2 regions of the Stutzerimonas decontaminans genome follow, and region 2 is predicted to be linked to the other one. Evidence: predicted binding sites of a transcription regulator. Region 2 holds the regulator's gene; the other holds the start of a gene.
What was found. The regulator sigma-54, encoded in region 2, starts transcription at its own class of promoters, with help from an activator protein. The targets are predictions, from matches to a motif close to ANTGGCATNNANNTTGCTNT.
Positions count from the first base shown of each region.

Region 1: the regulator sigma-54 is predicted to act here: its motif matches at 5,091-5,110, upstream of glnA (glutamate--ammonia ligase).

Region 1 covers NZ_CP007509.1:4,195,729-4,203,213, reverse strand. The annotation lists gene ntrC (nitrogen regulation protein NR(I)) at 1-994, opposite strand, end outside; gene glnL (nitrogen regulation protein NR(II)) at 991-2,073, opposite strand; gene UIB01_RS19475 (DUF4124 domain-containing protein) at 2,243-2,875, opposite strand; gene UIB01_RS19470 (DUF4124 domain-containing protein) at 2,872-3,426, opposite strand; gene glnA (glutamate--ammonia ligase) at 3,591-4,997, opposite strand; gene thiI (tRNA uracil 4-sulfurtransferase ThiI) at 5,337-6,791, shown strand; gene typA (translational GTPase TypA) at 6,959-7,485, shown strand, end outside.
Region 2 covers NZ_CP007509.1:996,626-1,004,110, reverse strand. The annotation lists gene UIB01_RS04590 (KpsF/GutQ family sugar-phosphate isomerase) at 1-815, shown strand, start outside; gene UIB01_RS04585 (KdsC family phosphatase) at 815-1,339, shown strand; gene lptC (LPS export ABC transporter periplasmic protein LptC) at 1,348-1,920, shown strand; gene lptA (lipopolysaccharide transport periplasmic protein LptA) at 1,907-2,452, shown strand; gene lptB (LPS export ABC transporter ATP-binding protein) at 2,452-3,177, shown strand; gene UIB01_RS04565 (RNA polymerase factor sigma-54) at 3,323-4,831, shown strand; gene hpf (ribosome hibernation-promoting factor, HPF/YfiA family) at 4,907-5,215, shown strand; gene ptsN (PTS IIA-like nitrogen regulatory protein PtsN) at 5,223-5,687, shown strand; gene rapZ (RNase adapter RapZ) at 5,703-6,560, shown strand; gene UIB01_RS04545 (HPr family phosphocarrier protein) at 6,574-6,846, shown strand; gene pmbA (metalloprotease PmbA) at 6,888-7,485, opposite strand, start outside.

The DNA of each region.
Region 1 (7,485 bases), 1.5 Mb from region 2:
GCGCGGCGCTGGCGAGGAAGTGTTCGGCCAGTGCCGGAATGTCTTCGCGGCGATCGGACAGCCGGGGAATATGAATGCGGATGACGTTCAGGCGGTGGAACAGGTCCTCGCGGAACTTGCCGGCCTGCACCAGGGTTTCCAGGTCCTGGTGCGTCGCGGCGATGATGCGCACGTCGACGCGCACCGGCGTGTGGCCGCCGACCCGGTAGAACTCGCCATCGGCCAGCACGCGCAGCAGGCGGGTCTGGGTGTCGGCCGGCATGTCGCCGATCTCGTCGAGGAACAGGGTGCCACCGTCGGCCTGCTCGAAGCGGCCGCGGCGCTGGTTGGCCGCACCGGTGAAGGCGCCCTTCTCGTGGCCGAACAGCTCGGACTCCATCAGATCCTTGGGGATCGCCGCCATGTTCAGCGCGATGAACGGCGAGGCCGAGCGCGGACTGTGGCGGTGCAGGGCGTGGGCGACCAGCTCCTTGCCGGTACCCGACTCGCCATTGATCAGCACGGTGATGTTGGAATGGCTGAGGCGACCGATGGCGCGGAACACCTCCTGCATCGCCGGCGCTTCGCCGATGATCTCCGGCGTGTGATGGCGGTTGGCCGGCTGCTGCTGGTTCTGCTGCTCCTGGGCGTGCTGATTGGCGCGCTTGACCAGCGAGACGGCGTCGTCGACGTCGAACGGCTTGGGCAGGTATTCGAAGGCGCCACCCTGGTAGGAGGCCACCGCGCTGTCCAGATCCGAATGCGCGGTCATGATGATCACCGGCAGGCGCGGGTACTGCTCACGGATCTGCGAGAGCATGTCCAGGCCGCTGAGGCCGGGCATGCGGATGTCGGAGATGATCACATCCGGCTGCTGGCGGGCGAGGCGGGCGAGCACACCGTCGGCGCTGTCGAAGCTCTGCGTGGCCATGCCTTCCTGTTGCAGGGCCTTTTCCAGGACCCAGCGGATGGAGCGGTCGTCGTCGACGATCCAGACGTTTTCGCTTCGGCTCATGCTGATGTGGCTCCTTGTTCCAGCGGTAGGAAGATCGAGAAGACGGTATGGCCGGGGTGGCTCTCGCACTCGATCAGGCCCTGGTGCTGACTGATGATGTTCTGGGTGATGGCAAGGCCGAGCCCGGTGCCGTCCGGGCGGCCGCTGACCATCGGGTAGAAGAGCGTGTTCTGCAGTTCGGCGGGGATGCCTGGACCGTTGTCGATGATCTCGATGCGCGCCACCAGGCGATGACGGATATGTCCGATGGTGAACTGGCGCAGCGTGCGGGTGCGCAGGGTGAGGCGGCCGAGGCCGAGCTCGTTCTGCCCGGCGAGCGCCTGCATGGCGTTGCGCATGATATTGAGCACGGCCTGGATCATCTGTTCACGGTCCATCAGGACCTCGGGAATGCTTGGATCATAGTCGCGCACCAAAATGATGCTTCCCTGGCATTCCGCCTCGATCAGGCTGGCGACATGTTCGAGCACTTCGTGGATGTTGGTCATCGCCAGCGACGGCAGCTTGTTCGAGCCGAGCATGCGGTCCACGAGGTTTCTCAGCCGGTCGGCCTCTTCGATGATGACTTCGGTGTAGTCCTTCAGGTGTTCCTCGGGTAGCTCACGGGCCAACAGCTGCGCGGCGCCGCGGATGCCACCCAGCGGGTTCTTGATCTCGTGGGCGAGGCCGCGCACCAGCATCTTGGTGGTTTCCTGCTTGGACAGCTGCGCCTCTTCCTTGGTGATGCGCAGCAGCCGGTCGCGTGGCAATACTTCCAGCAGCAGCATGGTTTCCTGACGGGTCAGTACCGGTGTAACGGCGTAGTCCACGGTCAGTGTCTGGCCGGTGGCGGACGTCAGGGTGGCTTCGCGCTTGGTAAAGGGATGGGCTTCCTCCACCGCCTGGCGCAGCGCGGCCAGGGCTTCCGGCGACTCGGTGAACAGTTCGCTGATGAACTGGCCGTGGCTACGCTGGCCGCTGACGGCGAGCAGCATCTCGGCTGCCGGGTTCATGTATTCCAGGCGCAAGCGCGAGTTGAGCAATAGCGTCGCGGTGGTCAGATTCTCGATCAGCAGGCGTTGCAGGGCTTCGTTGATCATGGCTGGTCTGCGTCCGGAAGTTCTGGCAGGAAATGCAAGAACCAAACCAAACGCGCCATTGCGGCGCGGATCGGCGTGATGCTGCAGCCCTACGGGCTGTCCGGTGACCCAAATTGGTGACGAACGAGTTGGTCACCTTCAGGGCGCACCAAACAGGTGCACCCAGTGATCATAGAAAGGGCACGAAGGGAATGTCGCGTTTTTCTACCGGCTTGTCCTTCAGCGGGCATTCCGGACGCACGCCGTAGTCGGCTTTCTTGCATGGATTCACCATCCGCCGCTGAGCCAGGGAGGTGCGAATCAGATGGAAGGGTTGGTTCTCGGTGCGCTGCAGGATGCGCTCCTCTTCATCTACCACCGCAACCGCCAGCTGGTGAGTGCCGCGATCGACATTACTCAGTTCAAAGGACGGCTGTTCGCCCGGCGCGCCGAACGGCTGACCATCGAGCAGCACCTGGTAGGCATGGCCGGGTTGCAGCGCAGGTTCCGCCTGCACGATGACGTTGATAACGCCGGCATTGTTGCGGATCGCCGCATCGGCCGCAGGGCTGAGGATGCGCAGCTGGTAGCTGGTAACGGTGGCGGCCTTGGGTGCGATCGGTTCCGCGGCGCGCATGGCAGGTGCCGCTGGCGCGGGCATGCTGTTAGACGGCTTCAAACGTACCTCTTCGACCGCCTGGCCGATCGGGCGATCGGTAAATACCCGGTTGCCGTCGGCGTCGGTATAGCTGTAAACGGCAGCGGAAACGGGTACGGCAGCCGCGAGCAAGAGGGCGACGAGCGCTTGTCGGAGCATACTCAAGGCGCCGGCTTGGGCTTGGGTGGCGGCGGGCGCAGCGCCGGGCTGGAAGTATTGACCCGCTGCACGGTGAACGGCACCGCCTCGCTGCGCTGGATCACTCTTTCGCCGCTGAGTACCTCGACCTGCAGGCGATGGTCGCCGCGCTCGACATTATTCAGTTGCAGCGTGGTGGCAGGGCTTGGCGCCGCCTGGGGGATGCCGTCGAGCAGAAAGCGCAGGGTATGACCGGGTTGCAAGGAGGGTTGCAGCACGGCGCTGACGACGAAAGTACCGTTGTTGGCGCGTAGCGCCTCGGCATCCGGAATGTCACTCAGCATCAGGGTCTGGTAGGGCGCTTGCTGCGCCTGTTGACGGTCCGGCAGCGGCGGTGGCGGCTCCGGGGTGCGGATGTTCACGGTGTTGGCCGGCGGCAGGTCGACGGTATCGGCCTGGACACCTTCTGGCGGCTGATTGGTGAACACCGTATTGCCTTGCGCATCGGTGTATTTATAGATCTCGGCGAAGGCCGGAAGGCTGAGAATGAACAGCAGGCTGAACAGTGCGCTACGCATGGGAGGCTCCGCGGAGTTGGACTGCCGAAGCCTTGCACTGCAGCGGCTGGCAGGCAAGTCCGATCAGCAGGATTTGCGAGGCGTGACAAGCTGCACGAATCAGCGTCCGGCAGCAGAAACGAAGAAGGCCACCCGAGGGTGGCCTTCCTGTCACGCGAGCTGGATCAGACGCTGTAGTACAGGTCGTATTCCAGCGGGTGCACGAAGGTGCGCACCTTGATCTCTTCTTCCGCTTTCAGCTCGATGTAGGCATCGATGAACTCGTCGGAGAACACGCCGCCCTTGGTCAGGAATGCGCGACCCTTATCCAGCTCTTCCAGGGCTTCCTTCAGGCTGCCGCAAACCTGCGGGATCAGCTTGCCTTCTTCCGGCGGCAGATCGTACAGGTTCTTGTCGGCCGCATCGCCAGGGTGGATCTTGTTCTGGATGCCGTCCAGGCCAGCCATCAGCAGTGCAGCGAAGCACAGGTATGGGTTGGCAGCCGGGTCCGGGAAGCGCGCTTCGATGCGGCGGGCTTTCGGGCTGGAAACGTACGGAATACGGATCGAGGCGGAACGGTTGCGAGCCGAGTAGGCCAGCATGACCGGTGCTTCGAAGCCCGGAACCAGACGCTTGTAGGAGTTGGTCGACGGGTTGGTGAAACCGTTCAGTGCCTTGCCGTGCTTGATGATGCCGCCGATGAAGTACAGGGCGGTCTCGGACAGGCCGGCATAGCCTTCGCCAGCGAAGGTGTTCTTGCCATCCTTGGAGATGGACATGTGTACGTGCATACCCGAACCGTTGTCGCCATACAGCGGCTTCGGCATGAAGGTCGCAGTCTTGCCATAGGCGTCGGCGACATTGTGTACGCAGTACTTCAGTGTCTGAACTTCATCAGCCTTGTTGACAAGGGTGTTGAACTTCACGCCGATCTCGTTCTGACCGGCAGTGGCCACTTCGTGGTGGTGCACTTCGACGACCAGGCCCATCTCTTCCATGGCGTTGCACATGGCGGTACGGATTTCGTGGTCGTGATCGCACGGCGGAACCGGGAAGTAGCCGCCCTTGACGGCCGGGCGGTGGCCCTTGTTGCCGCCTTCGACGTCCTGGTCGGTCATCCAGGAGCCTTGCTCGGAGTAGATCTTGAACATCGAGCCGGAGATGTCCGACTTGAACTTGACCTGGTCGAAGATGAAGAACTCCGGCTCCGGACCGACGAATACGGTGTCGCCGATGCCGGTGGTCTTGAGGAACTCCTCGGCGCGCTTGGCGATGGAGCGCGGGTCACGGTCGTAGCCTTGCATGGTGCTTGGCTCGACGATGTCGCAGACCAGGATCAGGGTCGGCTCTTCGGTGAACGGGTCCAGTACGGCGGTTTCGTCGACCGGCATCAGGATCATGTCGGAGGCTTCGATGCCTTTCCAGCCATGGATGGACGAACCGTCGAACATCTTGCCGTGCTCGAAGAAGTCTTCATCCTGGGCATCACGCGCCGGAACGGTGACGTGGTGCTGCTTGCCTTTGGTATCGGTGAAGCGCAGATCAATCCACTTCACATCGTAATCTTTGATCAGTTGAAGCGACTTCGACATGGTGTTCTCCAAGTGGTGGAAGCGAGACAGTGAGCTTCCGAATCAGGGTGAAGCCGGGCGGCGATGTTCCGCCAAGGCGACCTGCCTCACAAGAGAGCAAATTGCATGCCAGTGCTCCGTATTGGTACCGCAGGCCTGCGGTGGCGCCGTCGCCGGGATTGTGCGGGCTAAAGCGTAGCTGTCTCGGAAAAATACTGCGCTGTATTGGTGCGAATAGATAGCGTGGTGCTTTGTTTTGGTGCATTACGGTGCGTTTGAAGAAAGCGATTAAATGTTGAGCAGTTTCGGCTATACTCCGCGCCCCTCTTTTCCTGCCACGTCGGCCCCCGCGCTGTTTCCATGAAGCTGATCGTCAAGGTTTTCCCCGAAATCACCATCAAGAGTCCGCCGGTGCGCAAGGGCTTCATTCGTCAGTTGGCGAAGAATATCCGCTCCGTACTGCGCGAGCTCGATCCCGACCTGCGGGTCGAGGGCGTGTGGGACAACATCGAGGTGGAAACCGCGCTCGGCGAGCCGAAGCTGCTGCGCGAGATGATCGAGCGCCTGCGCTGCACGCCCGGGATCGCCCATTGCCTGGAGGTGCACGAGTACCCGCTGGGCGATCTCGACGACATCGTTGCCAAGTGCAAGGCGCACTATGCCGAGCGCCTGCCAGGCAAGATCTTCGCCGTGCGCTGCAAGCGTGCCGGCAAGCATCCGTTCAGCTCCATGGACGTCGAACGCCATGTCGGCAGCCAGTTGCGTCAGCAGTGCGGCGCTGCCGGGATCTCGCTGAAGGCGCCAGAAGTCGAAGTGCGCATGGAGATTCGCGACCAGCGCCTGTTCGTCGTGCACGAGCAGCATGACGGCATCGGCGGCTACCCGCTGGGTGCGCTGGAGCAGACGCTGGTATTGATGTCCGGTGGTTTCGATTCCACCGTCGCCGCCTATCAGATGATGCGCCGCGGGCTGATGACGCATTTCTGCTTCTTCAATCTCGGCGGGCGTGCCCACGAGCTGGGCGTGATGGAAGTTGCCCACTACCTGTGGAAGAAGTACGGCAGCTCGCACCGTGTGCTGTTCATCAGCGTGCCGTTCGAGGAAGTGGTTGGCGAGATCCTGCAGAAGGTCGACAACAGCCAGATGGGCGTGGTCCTCAAACGCATGATGCTGCGCGTCTCGACGCAGATCGCCGAGCGCCTGCATATCGATGCGCTGGTGACGGGTGAAGCCATTTCCCAGGTCTCCAGCCAGACGTTGCCGAATCTGTCGGTCATCGACTCGGCCACCGACATGCTGGTGCTGCGCCCGCTGATCGCCAGCCACAAGCAGGACATCATCGACACCGCCTTCGAGATCGGCACTGCCGAGTTCGCCAAGAACATGCCCGAGTACTGCGGCGTGATCTCGGTGAACCCGACCACCAAGGCCAAGCGCTACCGCATCGAGCACGAAGAGAAGCAGTTCGACATGGCCATTCTCGAACGCGCCCTGGCCAATGCCCGTCAGGTCGCCATCGACCGCGTGATCGACGAGCTGGGCCAGGATTTGCAAGTAGAGGAAGTTGCCGAGCCGAGCGCCGGCCAGGTGATCATCGACATTCGTCACCCCGACAGCGCCGAGGACGAACCGCTCGAGCTGTCCGGTATCGAAGTACAGACGCTACCCTTCTATGCGCTGAACAACCGCTTCAAGGAGCTGGATGAAAATCGCCAGTACCTGCTTTATTGCGACAAAGGTGTCATGAGCCGCCTGCATGCTCACCATCTGCTGAGCGAGGGGCATGTCAATGTACGCGTCTATCGTCCGGCCTGACTCATCGGTGAAACAGCCGGGGCTGCTTGGCGGCAGCATCCGCCACCGCCCTCCCGACCGGCGCTGATCGCAAGGCCAGGCCGTTACAACCTCGGACAGGCTGAAGTCGTCCGGACTACTTCCAGCTTCCAGCCTCAGCTCGAAGCTATCTACAGAGAAAAGAATCAGTGATCGAGAATCTACGCAACATCGCCATCATCGCCCACGTTGACCATGGCAAGACCACCCTCGTCGACAAGCTGCTGCGTCTGTCCGGCACCCTGGACCGCAAGGAGCTGGAAAACGAGCGCGTGATGGACTCCAACGACCAGGAAAAGGAACGCGGCATCACCATCCTGGCCAAGAACACCGCGCTGAAGTGGAACGGCTACAACATCAACATCGTCGACACCCCCGGTCACGCCGACTTCGGCGGTGAAGTCGAGCGCGTCATGAGCATGGTCGACTCCGTGCTGCTGGTGGTCGACGCCCAGGACGGCCCCATGCCGCAGACCCGCTTCGTGACCCAGAAGGCCTTCAAGGCCGGCCTGCGTCCGATCGTCGTGGTGAACAAGATCGACCGTCCGGGCGCGCGTCCTGACTGGGTCATCGACCAGATCTTCGACCTGTTCGACAACCTCGGCGCCACCGACGAGCAGCTGGACTTCCCGATCGTCTACGCCAGTGCCCTGAACGGCATCGCCGGCATGGACCA
Region 2 (7,485 bases):
AGTCCGGCCACATCGGTCGCAAGATCGCCGCCACGCTGGCCAGCACTGGCACTGCTGCTTTTTTCGTGCACCCAGCCGAGGCCAGCCATGGCGACATGGGCATGATCACCCAGGATGACGTCGTGCTGGCCCTGTCCAACTCCGGCACCACCAGCGAGATCGTTACCCTGCTGCCGCTGATCAAGCGACTCGGCATCACCCTGATTAGCATGACCGGCAACCCGGGCTCCGTACTGGCCAAAGCCGCCGCGGTAAACCTCGATGCCAGCGTCAGCATCGAAGCTTGCCCGCTGAATCTCGCGCCGACCTCCTCCACCACTGCCAGCCTGGTGCTCGGCGATGCACTGGCTATCGCCCTGCTGGAGGCGCGTGGCTTCACGGCCGAAGACTTCGCCTTCTCCCACCCCGGCGGAGCGCTGGGCCGCCGCCTGCTACTGAAAGTCGAGCACGTGATGCACACCGGCGAGCGCCTGCCCAAAGTGCCGCGCGGCACCTCGCTACGCGACGCTCTGCTGGAAATGACGCAGAAAGGCCTGGGCATGACCGTGATCGTCGAAACGGACGGCAGACTGGCCGGAATCTTCACCGATGGCGACCTGCGCCGCGCGCTCGACAAGGGTGTGGATGTGCGCCAGACCAGCATCGATGAGGTCATGACCGTGCACGGCAAGACCGCTAATGCCGAAATGCTCGCAGCCGAGGCGCTGAAGATCATGGAAGACCACAAGATCAGCTCTCTGGTCGTGATCGACGATAAGGAGCTGCCGGTCGGCGCTCTGAACATGCACGACCTGCTGCGCGCGGGGGTGATGTAATGCACGAGCACCTGCTGCAACGCGCCCGCGACATCCGCCTGGCGATTTTCGATGTGGATGGCGTCCTGACCGACGGCCGCCTGTATTTCCTCACCGATGGTAGCGAGTTCAAGACGTTCAACACGCTGGACGGGCACGGCATCAAGATGCTGATCAATTCGGGCGTGCGCACCGCGATCATCAGCGGACGCAAGACCCCCGTGGTAGAGCGTCGAGCGCAGAACCTTGGCATCCAGCACCTCTATCAAGGGCGCGAGGACAAGCTGGTCGTGCTCGACGAGCTATTGGCCGAGCTTGGCCTGAGCTACTCTGAGGTGGCCTATCTCGGTGATGATCTGCCCGACCTGCCGGTTATACGCCGCGTAGGCCTCGGCATGGCCGTGGCCAGCGCCGACATCTTTGTGCGTGAACATGCCCATGGCGTAACGCAGGCCCGTGGTGGCGAAGGCGCGGCGCGCGAGTTCTGCGAACTGATCATGCGCGCACAGGGCACCCTGGCCGCCGCGCAAAACGCATATCTGTAGGGGGCTGCATGCTTCGCAAAATGCGCTTCGCTGTCCTGCTGACGCTGATCGCCGCTCTGCTGGTGGCGGTCGGCTACTGGAACATCCGCCCGGAAAGCTTCATGCAGGAGCCGCCCGTCTCCAGCGGCGAAACGCCTGACATCGATTTCTATGTAATCAATTCGCGCACGGTGCAGTATCAACCAGACGGCAAGCGCAACTACGAACTGACGGCAGACAAGCTCGAGCACATCAAGGCCAGCGATATCAGCCTGCTGACCAAGCCCGACCTGATGTCCTATCGCGGCACCGAGCTGCCCTGGCACGTGCGAAGCGAGCGCGGCGAAGTATCGGCCGAGGGCGATGAGGTCTTGCTGATCGACAAGGTTCGGGTCGAGCGCACCGATGCCAAAGGCCGCCCGACGATCCTTACCACCAGCCGCCTGACGGTGTGGCCGGACAAGGATTATGCCGAGACCAACCAAGCCGTTAGAATCGAGGCCGCCAACGGCGTGACCACCGCAACCGGCATGAAAGCGTATCTGGATGACGGCAGGATGCTCCTGCTGTCCAACGTAAGAGGCCAGCATGAGCTGCGTTAAGACTCTCCCCCTCCTGCTCGGTTTGAGCGCATTCTGGCTCAGCGCCAGCGCCTGGGCGCTTCCCGAGGATCGTGAACAGCCAATCCGCGTGCAGGCCGACTCCGCCGAACTCGACGACCGACAGGGTGTAGCGGTATATCGTGGCGACGTGGTCATCACCCAGGGCACGATGAAGATTACCGGCGACACAGTGACCATCACCCAGAACAGCAGCGGCGATGTCGAAGTATTTACCTCTATCGGCAAGCCAGCGTATTACGAGCAGAAACCTGCAGTGGACAAGGAAATCGTCAAGGCCTATGGCCTGACCATCCAGTACTTTGCAGCCAACGAGCGCATCGTGCTGATCGACCAGGCCAAGGTGGTTCAGGAAGGCAACACCTTCGAAGGCGAGAAGATCGTCTATGACACCCGCCGCCAGATCGTCAACGCTGGCCGCGCCACCAATGCCGACGTCACCACACCGCGGCCGCGCGTCGACATGGTGATCCAGCCACGCAAACGCGACCAGGCCGCGGAGCAGCCCGAGTAATGGCCGTCCTCAAAGCCCAGCATTTGGCCAAGAGCTACAAGAGTCGTCAGGTCGTGCGCGACGTCAGCCTGTCCATCGAGAGCGGGCAAATTGTCGGCCTGCTCGGCCCGAACGGCGCCGGTAAGACCACCTGTTTCTATATGATCGTTGGCCTGGTAAACGCCGATCAGGGCCGCGTGCTGATCGATCAGAACGACGTCACGCACCTGCCAATGCATGGGCGCGCCCGCGCCGGCATCGGCTACCTGCCACAGGAAGCGTCGATCTTTCGCAAGCTGTCGGTCGCCGACAACATCATGGCGATTCTCGAGACGCGCAAGGATCTGGACCGCAGCGGCCGCCAGCAGGCTCTAGAAGGCCTGCTGCAGGAGTTTCACATCAACCATATCCGCGACAGCCTCGGCATGAGCCTGTCTGGCGGCGAACGTCGCCGGGTGGAGATCGCCCGAGCGCTGGCCACCGCGCCGAAGTTCATCTTGCTCGACGAGCCATTCGCCGGAGTTGACCCGATCTCCGTCGGCGATATCAAGCAGATCATCCATCACCTCAAGGCCAAGGGCATCGGCGTGCTGATCACCGACCACAATGTCCGTGAAACGCTGGATATCTGCGAAACAGCCTACATCGTCAATGACGGACAACTGATCGCCGAAGGCGACGCACAGACCATCCTCAGTAATCAGCTGGTCAAGGAAGTCTATCTGGGCCACGAATTCCGTCTCTAAGACGGTTTTTTTGCTCGGCTCGGCAAATCGGCTCTAGGCAAAGGCTTCGCCGGCAGGCATATAATTTGCTTTCGCCGGCGCCTGGCGCGCGGCATGTCGGAATGGGCGCGGTTGCGCCGGCATAAAAGGTTCGAAGTCCTCTGCCATGAAACCATCGCTAGTCCTGAAGATGGGCCAGCAGCTGACGATGACACCGCAGCTGCAACAGGCCATACGGCTCCTCCAGCTATCCACCCTCGATCTGCAACAGGAGATCCAGGAGGCGCTGGACTCCAATCCCATGCTCGAGCGTGAAGAAGACGGCGACGACTTCGACAGCTCCGATCCAATGGCCGAGGCTGTCGATCGGCCGGGCGATACCGGCATGGAGAAGAGCAGCAGCCAGGAAAGCACCTACGAGGAGCCCTCGCATAGCGGTGAGAGCGCCGAGGACGGCGATTGGGGTGAGCGCATCCCCAGCGAGCTGCCGGTCGACACGGCCTGGGAAGACATCTACCAGACCAGCGCCAGCAGCCTGCCCAGCAACGATGACGACGAGTGGGACTTCACCAGCCGTACGTCGAGCGGCATCAGCTTGCAGAGCCACCTGCTGTGGCAACTCAACCTAGCGCCCATGAGCGACACCGACCGACTGATCGCGACCACGCTGATCGACTGCATAAACGATCAGGGCTATCTCGAAGAATCCCTGCAGGAAATCGTCGACTCGTTCGACCCGGAGCTGGAAATCGAACTCGACGAGGTTGAGGTCGTCCTGCGTCGCATCCAGCAGTTCGAACCGGCCGGCATAGGCGCCCGCGACTTGCGCGAATGCCTGCTACTGCAACTGCGCCAGCTACCTGAGCAGACGCCTTGGCTGAGCGAAGCCCAGCGCCTGGTCAGCGATTACCTGGACGTGCTTGGCAGCCGCGACTACAGCCTGCTGATGCGACGGATGAAGATCAAGGAAGACGACCTGCGCCAGGTCATCGAACTGATCCAGAGCCTGAACCCACGCCCAGGCTCGCAGATCGAGGCAAGCGAACCGGAGTACGTGGTGCCCGACGTGATCGTGCGCAAGCACAACGATCGCTGGCTGGTCGAACTGAACCAGGAAGCCATGCCACGCCTGCGGGTCAACGCGCAGTACGCCGGCTTCGTCAAACGCGCCGATTCCAGCGCCGACAACACCTTCATGCGCAACCAGTTGCAGGAGGCCCGCTGGTTCATCAAGAGCCTGCTCAGCCGCAACGAAACACTGATGAAGGTGGCCACCCAGATCGTCGAGCACCAGCGGGCCTTCCTGGAGCATGGCGACGAAGCGATGAAACCACTGGTACTGCACGACATTGCAGAAGCGGTGGGGATGCATGAATCGACCATTTCTCGTGTAACGACGCAGAAATACATGCACACGCCGCGGGGCATCTACGAACTCAAATACTTCTTCTCCAGCCACGTCAGCACGGCTGAAGGCGGCGAATGCTCGTCCACCGCAATCCGCGCGATCATCAAGAAGCTGGTCGCCGCGGAAAACCAGAAAAAGCCGTTGAGCGACAGCAAGATCGCTGGTTTACTGGAAGCGCAGGGCATCCAGGTGGCCCGCCGTACAGTTGCGAAATACCGTGAGTCGCTCGGTATCGCACCGTCCAGCGAGCGCAAACGTTTGCTGTGATCGGCCCCTGGTCGAACTGTCCCGGCGGCAGGCCCAATCAGCCTGCTTTTCGCACAAGGCAAAGGAGATAGCAGTATGCAAGTCAACATCAGCGGTGTTCATCTGGAAGTAACCGACGCCCTGCGTGACTACATCGAGGAGAAATTCGACCGGCTTGCTCGCCACTTTGACCGCATCATCAGTGTTCAGGTGATTCTGCAGGTCGAGAAGCTCAAGCAGAAAGCCGAGGCAACCCTGCACGTCGCCGGCCGTGAAGTAGTGGCCATTGCCGATCATGAAGACATGTACGCTGCCGTCGACCTGCTGGTCGACAAGCTCGATCGCCAGCTGATCAAGCACAAGGAGAAGCAGCTCGACCACACTCAGGGCGCTGTCACCCGCTGACTCCACTATGATCCGACTCGAAAACATCCTTACCCCCGGACGTTCCCTGGTGAACGTCCCGGGTGGTAGCAAGAAACGCGTTCTGGAGCAGATCGCCAAGGTGATCGCCCAAGACCTTATCGATCTCGATTCCCAGACCATCTTCGAAAACCTGATCGCCCGGGAGAAGCTGGGCTCCACCGGCTTCGGCAACGGAATCGCTATTCCGCATTGCCGTATGGTCGGTTGTAACGCTCCGCTGAGTGCCGTCCTGCGCCTGGAGACGCCTGTCGATTTCGATGCCATCGACGGGGCTCCGGTGGACCTGCTCTTCGTTCTGCTGGTACCGGAAGCAGCTACCGACGAACATCTTGAGCTGTTGCGCCAGATCGCCAGCATGCTCGACCGCGAAGATGTGCGCCAACGCTTGCGTGAAGCGCCAACCAACCAAAGCCTCTATCAGGTCGTAGTCGACGTGCAGAACGGGGCCTGACGAAATGGGCAATCGATGCGGCTGATCATCGTAAGTGGGCGCTCAGGCTCGGGTAAAAGTACCGCGCTGAATGTGCTCGAAGACAACGGTTTCTACTGCATCGACAACCTGCCTGCCGGGCTGCTGCCGGAACTTGCCGAGCGCGCCCTGTTGCATACCGAGCTACTGCATCCGCAGGTCGCCGTATCGATCGATGCGCGCAACCTGCCCAGCCAGCTCAAGCGCTTTCCGGAACTGCTCGAAGAAGTCCGCGCCCGGCACATCCTCTGCGATGTGCTCTATCTGGACGCCGATGACGAAACCCTGCTCAAGCGCTTCTCGGAAACCCGGCGCCGTCACCCACTGACCAACGAAACCCGCTCGTTGGCCGAAGCGATCCACGATGAGGAGCTGCTGCTGGCTGCGATCATCGATCACGCCGATCTGAAGATCGATACCACGCACCTGAACCTCTACCAACTGCGTGACGTGCTCAAGCTGCGCCTGCTCAACAAACCGGAGCCGGGCACAGCTTTTCTGATCGAGTCGTTCGGGTTCAAGCGAGGCATGCCCGTCGACGCCGATCTGGTCTTCGACGTGCGCTGCCTGCCCAACCCGTACTGGAAAGCCGAATTACGCGACTTCTCTGGACTCGACCAACCCGTGGTGGACTACCTCGCTGCTCAGGCCGATGTGGAGGAAATGTTTCAGGACATCCACGCCTATCTGAGCAAATGGTTGCCGCGGTTTGCCGCCAGCAACCGAGCCTACGTTACCATCGCCATTGGCTGCACCGGCGGGCATCACCGCTCGGTCTACCTGGCCGAACGCTTGGGCCAGGCCCTCAGAGAACCGCTGAAGAACCTGCAGGTCCGTCATCGGGACCTCGCTTAGGAATACCTGCCCAATGCCCGCCCGCGAAGTAACCATCATCAACAAACTCGGCCTGCATGCTCGTGCTGCGGCCAAGTTCGTCGCCGTAGCCAACCGCTTCCCCTGCACGATCCGCGTGGGCCGGTGCCCGGAAACACTGGTTGACGGAAAGAGCATCATGGCCGTCATGATGCTTGCGGCAAGCCAGGGCACCTCGGTGCATCTGCTCACTGAAGGTGAGCAGGAAGACGATGCCCTGAATGCCCTGATCGAGCTGATCGACGACTACTTCGAAGAGGGCGAGTAAAGACCGGGCGCGGACCTTAATCGCCGCGCACCGCGCCTACCTCACTTGCCAGCAACCATCATCCGCTCGATCAGCACTGAGCCGGTTCGGACATTACCGCGCGTTTCCACATCGCAGCCCACCGCGACGATCTGACGGAACATGTCGCGCAGGTTGCCTGCGATGGTCACCTCCTGCACCGGGAACTGGATCTCGCCATTCTCGACCCAGTAGCCACCAGCACCACGCGAATAATCGCCGGTGACCAGGTTCAGTCCCTGGCCCATCAGTTCAGTCACCAACAGACCACGCCCCATGCGGCGGATGAGCGCCGCCTGATCCTCGTCACCGTGACTGACGAACAGGTTATGCACGCCTCCGGCGTTGGCCGTACTCGGCAGGCCCAGCTTGCGCCCGGAATAGGTCGAGAGCACATAGGACAGCAGACGGCCATTCTCCACGAAGGGCTTGGCATAGGTCGCCAGACCATCACCATCGTAGCTGGCACTGCCAAGCGCGCGCGGAATATGCGGACGCTCATCGAGGCTCAACCATTCGGGGAACAGCGTCTTTCCTAGTGCATCCTCGAGATAGGATGCCTTGCGATACAGGTTGCCGCCGGATATCGCCGCGATGAAATGGCCGAAAAGACCAGTAGCC